Linked DNA regions of Bradyrhizobium sp. WD16. The protein of the gene in region 1 binds, or shares a complex with, the protein of each later gene. Links are inferred from orthologs where the notes say so. Each region holds a gene or a part of one and is shown on either strand. Other genes may lie near its edges.

Evidence for each region.
Region 2: the proteins of xseA (region 1) and DB459_RS00475 are in contact, whole or in part, in a cryo-EM structure (PDB 8TXR), measured with the Escherichia coli proteins. The link is inferred for Bradyrhizobium sp. WD16 from one-to-one orthologs.

What each region holds. Positions count from the first base shown.
Region 1 is NZ_CP028908.1:2,785,136-2,788,314, reverse strand. The notes cover bases 197-3,060. They hold xseA (exodeoxyribonuclease VII large subunit), read left to right. Parts: upstream 197-744; coding sequence 745-2,376; downstream 2,377-3,060. Other genes in these bases: lpxK (tetraacyldisaccharide 4'-kinase), read right to left, coding at 2,882-3,060; DB459_RS12905 (DUF2093 domain-containing protein), read left to right, coding at 2,486-2,710; purD (phosphoribosylamine--glycine ligase), read right to left, coding at 197-574. Also shown: more of purD, read right to left, coding at 1-196; more of lpxK, read right to left, coding at 3,061-3,179. UniProt on the Escherichia coli protein: Bidirectionally degrades single-stranded DNA into large acid-insoluble oligonucleotides, which are then degraded further into small acid-soluble oligonucleotides.
Region 2 is NZ_CP028908.1:104,028-107,178, reverse strand. Bases 33-2,868 are described here. They hold DB459_RS00475 (exodeoxyribonuclease VII small subunit), read right to left. Parts: upstream 1,659-2,868; coding sequence 1,407-1,658; downstream 33-1,406. Other genes in these bases: DB459_RS00465 (enoyl-CoA hydratase-related protein), read right to left, coding at 2,822-2,868; DB459_RS00470 (histone deacetylase family protein), read right to left, coding at 1,760-2,689; DB459_RS00480 (alpha/beta fold hydrolase), read right to left, coding at 184-1,407. In the rest of the region: more of DB459_RS00465, read right to left, coding at 2,869-3,151. UniProt on the Escherichia coli protein: Bidirectionally degrades single-stranded DNA into large acid-insoluble oligonucleotides, which are then degraded further into small acid-soluble oligonucleotides.

The DNA.
Region 1 (3,179 bases):
CCTCCTCGCCGACCAGGCATTCCTCGACGACCGCCTCGGCGCCGGCCGCGCCGAAGCCGCCGCCGAGCATCATGTCAATCGCCGCCTCGGCCTCGGCGACGCTGGCGGCGACCACGACGCCCTTGCCGGCGGCGAGGCCATCGGCCTTGACGACGATCGGCGCGCCTTGCGCGCGGATATAGGCCTTGGCCTGGTCGGCGTCGGAAAAGCGCTCGTAGGCCGCGGTGGGAATGCCGCCCTCCCGGCAGAGATCCTTGGTGAAGCCCTTGGAGCTTTCGAGCCGGGCGGCGGCCTTGGTCGGCCCGAAGGCCTTGATGCCGGCTGCGGCGAGATCATCGACGATGCCGGCGGCGAGCGGCGCCTCCGGTCCCACCACCACCAGATCTACCGCGTTGGTCTTGCAGAAGGCGATCACCGCGCCATGGTCGGCAACGTCGAGACCGACGCATTCGGCGTCGTGGGCGATCCCGGCATTGCCCGGAGCACACCAGAAATTCGTCACCAGAGGCGAGGCCGCGATCTTCCAGGCCAGGGCATGCTCACGTCCGCCGGAACCGAGCAGAAGGATATTCATGGGCTTTGGTCTCCTGAACCGACCGGTTAGCCGCTCGCGGCAGGGGAAACAAGGGCCGGAACCTGCCCCTTGCCGGTCTGCCGACATCGCGGACAACGCAGCCCCGGGGGCATTGGCGGGGGCGATTCGAGCGCCTACCTTGGCGGCTCAACCCGAAAGCTTGATTCGACATGGTCTCCGCTCCCGCCCCGCTCGCCAATGCGCCGGAATTCTCGGTTTCCGAGCTGTCCAATGCGCTCAGGCGCACGGTCGAGGACGCCTATGGCCATGTCCGCGTGCGCGGCGAAATTTCCGGCTTTCGCGGCGCACATTCCTCCGGCCACTGCTATTTCGCCCTCAAGGACGCCTCGGCCAAGATCGAGGCGGTGATCTGGAAGGGCGTCCATGGCCGGATGCGTTTCAAGCCGCAGGAGGGCCTCGAGGTCATCGCCACCGGCAAATTGACCACCTATCCGGGCTCGTCGAAATACCAGATCGTCATCGAGGCGCTGGAACCCGCCGGGGTCGGGGCGCTGATGGCCCTGATGGAGGAGCGCAAGCGCAAGCTCGCCGCCGAAGGGCTGTTCGACGAGGCGCGCAAACAGCTCCTGCCGTGGCTGCCGGAGGTCATCGGCGTCGTCACCTCGCCGACCGGCGCGGTGATCCGCGACATCCTGCATCGGCTCGAGGACCGCTTCCCGCGCCGCGTGCTGGTCTGGCCGGTGCGGGTGCAGGGCGAAGGCGCCGCCGAACAGGTCGCAGCTGCCATTCACGGCTTCAATGCCCTGCCCGAACGCGGCCGCATCCCGAGGCCCGACCTGCTGATCGTGGCCCGCGGCGGCGGCTCGCTGGAGGACCTGTGGTCGTTCAACGAGGAGATCGTGGTGCGGGCCGCGGCGGAGAGCATGATCCCGCTGATCTCGGCGGTGGGTCACGAGACCGACGTGACGTTGATCGACTTTGCCGCCGACCGGCGGGCGCCGACGCCGACCGCGGCTGCCGAAATGGCGGTGCCGGTGCGAGCCGAACTCACGGTGGAGGTCAATAGCCTCGCCCGCCGCGCCTTCGCCTGCTGGCAACGCGCCCAGGAACATCGCCGCAGCGAATTGCGCAGCGCCACGCGGGCGCTGCCGAGCGCCGCCGACCTGTTGGCCATCCCGCGCCAGCGCCTCGACGCCGCGGCCACCGGCCTGCCGCGGGCGCTGAAGGGCAATACCCACGCCCATTACCGACGCTTCGCCCAGGCCGACGCCCGGCTCACGCTGCGCGTGCTGCGCGCCCAGGTCGACCATGCCGCCCAGCGCCTGCAGATGACCGGCGACCGGCTTTCGTTGTCCGCGCGGTCGCTGCTGCAGCGCCGGCGTGACCGCTACATCGGCATCGAGACGCGGTTGAAAGCTTCCCGCTTTGCCAATGCCAAGGCGCAGCGCCAGCTGCTGGCGCGCGACCGTGAGCGCGCCCAGCGCCTCACTGAGCGCGCGGCACGGGCGCTGACCACCCTGGTGGAGCGGCGCCGGGCGAGGATCGAGCATTCCGGGCAGCTGCTGGCGGCGCTATCCTATCGCAGCGTCCTTGCGCGCGGATTTGCCCTGGTGCGCGACCAGGCGGGCCATCCGCTCCACGCTGCCGCGGCGGTCGCCCCGGGAGCCCGATTGAGCCTCGAATTCGCCGACGGCCGGGTCGCCGCCACCGCCGAGGGCACAGCGCCGCCGGTCGATGCGCCGAAGCCGCAGCGCCGGCCGAAAACCGAGGTGAAGGCCGAGAAAGCCGAGGCGCCCAAGCACGCCGATATGCAGCCCGACAAGCAGGGCAGCCTGTTCTGACGGCACCGGCTTCCGGCAGGACAGCCTTTGACAGGCGGGCGCCGCGCCCCCATTTATGATACAAGATCAATCCGGCGCGGCGACGCGCGACCAATTCGGGACACTCAGCGTGCTCAACAGATTCTCGTCCTCAGGCCAGTCCGAAGCCCGCCTGCAATATCTCGACGGCGACTATCGGGTCGTCAGCCCGGGCAGTTATGTGGTCTGCGCTGTCAGCGGCGTGCGGATTCCGCTGGACGAGTTGAAATACTGGAGCGTCGACCGCCAGGAGGCCTATGCCACCCCGACCGCGGTGCTGGAACGCCACTTCCCCGAGGCGCTGAAGTCGGCCTGAGCTGAAGTCAGCTTGGGCTGAGGTATCATAGCGCCACATTGAGCGGCCGCGCGCTGCCGCTGATTTCGATCGTCATGCCCGGCCTTGTACCGCCGAGACAAACCCGGCCATGACGACGAGGCTCGGAATCGTCGTGGAACGCTGAGCTGGAAAAACGCCTCTGCGTGCTGATCACCCGCGCCGCAACAGCCGCGCCAGGAATCCCTCGACATCCCCCTCCAGCACCAGCCTCACGCGCAGCGCCGTCAGGCTTGGGGCGAGGTCGGCCAGCGCCGGATCGCTGGCGATCCGCACCAGATCCTTCTGCGTCGTCACCAGCGCCAGCGCCTCTGTCCGCGCCGTCGCCGCCAGCGCCTCGATTTCCTCGCGCCGGTAGGCATGGTGATCGGCGAAAGCCGCCTCGCGAACGACCTCGACGCCATGGGTCCGCAAGGTGGCGACGAAACGGGCCGGATCGCCGATCCCCGCG
Region 2 (3,151 bases), 2.7 Mb from region 1 along the record:
AGCCTCTCGTAGGCAATTGCGAGACATAAGCCACACTAGCACTTTGATTTTGCTCGTGTCCCTATGTCTCCGAATGACCGTGCGAGTGCGAGGCAAACGTAGCGGTAATTCGGAGACGGGACACTAGTGCGGTTTTGGATCTGACGCTCGTATGAAGAGCTCGCTGCAACACTGATACGAGCGTCAGATCCACCGCACCAGCTGCGCCGGCTGCGCGGAGGCGGCGGCGGCGATCGGGCCGGGGCCGCACATCATGTCGAAGTAGTCGTAGGCGGCCTTGCGCTCATTGGCCATGACGAACTGGAAGTGCACCCGGAAGAAGTCGCGGCGGAAGGCGGCATAGTGCTCCGGCGCGATGACGTCGCGAAAGCGCACGCCGACGATCTTCGGGTTGCAGCGCGGCGCGTCGAGCGAAAGGCCGTGGCCGGCCACCGGATCGAACGGATAGAAGTTCATCACGTCCTTGCGCGACTGGAAGTCGATCCAGGTCAGCGACGGCTCGGTGGCGAGGCGCGCCAGCCGCGCCCGGAACGGCTTGGCCTGGCGGTGGAAGCCGACGATCGGCAGGTTGCCGCCGAGGGTGAGGAAGGCGAGGCGCGGCCCGCGGCGGCCGAGCGCGGGATCGATCTCGAAGGCGCGCGCCAGCACCTCCAGCCCGAGAAACGATCCCGAACTGTGGCCGACGACGACGAATTCGTCGGCGTCGCTTGCCGCCACCGCGTCGACGATGGCGCGGGCGAACTGATCGATGCGGGCGTCCCAGTCGGGCCGCCGGCCACGGGCGAATTCGAAGGTGAAGATCCAGTCCGCCATCAGATAGAGGACGTAAGTCGTCTTCTCGAGGCGCTCGAGCAGGAGGGCGAGCACCGCCACGAACAGCGCGGCGGCGCCGAGAACGGCGAGCGGCCGCGGCGCGCCGACATGAGCGAGGCCGGCGAAGCCCAGCCAGCCGGCCAGCAGCGCCAGCGCCGCCTCGAGCGTCAGCATGATGTAGGGGTAGCTGGCAAAGATCGCGAAGCGCCAATGGGCGCGGGCGAAGCGGGCGATGACGCCGTTGAAGACGAGGCGCAGGAAACAGGTGGTGGCGACCGCGACGGTGCGGGCCATGGGGCGTTCGAGGTCGCGCTTGATCAGCTCTTCCCAGCGCAGGAAGTCGTAGCGCGTCGTGGTCTGCCAGCCGTCGCCGGCGGTCTCGATGGTCCAGGAGGCCATCGCCTTGGCGTCGTCGACGACCGGCCGGCCGGCGCTGGCGGCGACGCCGTTCAGCGCGGCGTATTTGCGCAGCTCGGTGCGGAACATGCGATAGTACTGCGCGAGGCCGCGCGGATCGTAGCCCTGCACATAGACGATATGGCGCCGCCGCACGGCGGCGCCTTCGCGCGCGGTCGCCGCCCCGGCCTCGACCATCACTGAACGTCGAGCGGCTCGGTTCCGGTCACCTGGCCCGAGGCGTCGGTGGTGATCTTGTCGACCCGGGCCTCGGCCTGGCGCAAGAGTTCGTCGCAGCGCCGCTTGAGGGCCTCGCCGCGCTCATAGATCGCGACCGATTCCTCCAGCGGCACCTTGCCCTCTTCGAGGCGCTTGACGATCGATTCGAGTTCCTCGATGGCGCGCTCGAAGCTCAGGCGCTTGACGTCGGCATTGGTGTTGTCGGCCATGGCGGATCCCCGGCGGGCGGCGGTGCCGCTCTGCTAGTCTGTATGGTGTCGTCAACGGATGACGGCGAAGCCCGAAGCGGCGCACCCGAGGCGGAACGACCTCAGGTGCCCATGAGCGCCGCGACATGGGCGCCGACAGAATCCTTCAGGGCCTGGAGATCATAACCGCCCTCCAGCACCGATACAATTCGTCCCGCCGCCGACGAAGCGGCAAGTTCCATGACCTGCTGGGTCACCCAGGTGTAGTCGCTTTCCTGGAGCTGGATATTGGCCAGCGGGTCGCGCCAATGGGCGTCGAAGCCGGCCGAGATCACGATCATTTCCGGGGCGAATTTGCGCAGCTGGGGCAGGATGACGTTGGTGAAGGCCGCGCGGAACTGGCTGCCGCCGTCGCCCGGCCGCAGCGGCGCGTTGACGATGGTGTCGTGCTCGCCGCGCTCGGAGGCGGCGCCGGTGCCGGGAAACAGCGGCATCTCGTGGGTGGAACAATACATCACCGAGGCGTCCGCCCAGAAGATGTCCTGGCTGCCGTTGCCGTGATGGACGTCGAAATCGACGATTGCGGCTCGGGAGATGCCGTACTGGCGCTGGGCATAGCGCGCGGCGATCGCCGCGTTGTCGAAGAAGCAGAAGCCCATGGGCTTGGCGGCCTCGGCATGGTGGCCTGGCGGGCGGGTGCAGACGAAGGCGTTGTCGACCTCGCCCTTCATCACCGCGTCCACCGCCATGGTGGCGCCGCCGACGCAGCGCAGCGCCGCCTCCCAGGTGCCGGGCGACATCGAGGTGTCGCCGTCGATGAAGGCGAGGCCTTCCTTCGGCGCCATCAGCTCGAGTTCGCTGACGTAATGCTCGCTGTGGCACAGCGCGATGTGATCGAGATTGCCGATCGCGGCCTCGACCCGGCGCAGCGGCTTGAAGCGGTCGGCGCCGAGGCCGAGCTCGATGGCGCGCAGGCGGTCGGGGCGCTCGGGATGACCGTGCGGCACGACATGTTCGAGGCAGGCGGAATGGGTCACCAGGAGCGTCGTCATCAGCGTTCGTGTTCCCTCGGCTCTTCCGCCGTCAGCCGTCGTGTCCGGTTCGGAATGCCGGATCGGACGATGGCCCGGCGCGCCGCTGAATTATCCTGCCGGACGGCAGGGGCGGTCAATGTGGTTCTCAAGTCAATGTTTTTCGCGGGCGAGAAAGGCGTCGAAGGCGGCGATGGCCTCGGGCGAGCGCATCCGCTCGCCGAACAGGTGGCCCTCCAGTTCGATGCGCCGCATCATCTCGTCGGGCGGCAGGCGCAGCAGCTTGCGGGTGATCGCCACCGCTTCCGGCGACAGCGCGCAGATCTCGCGCGCCGCCTTGCGGGCCTCGACCTCGGCGTGGCCCGCCGCCACCACCTCGTTGACGAAGCCGGCGGTGCGGGCCTCTTCGGCGTCGAGGCTGCGGCCCATGGCGAGCATGGCGAAGGCCCGCTGATAGCCCATGTTGAGCGGCATCAGCAGGCT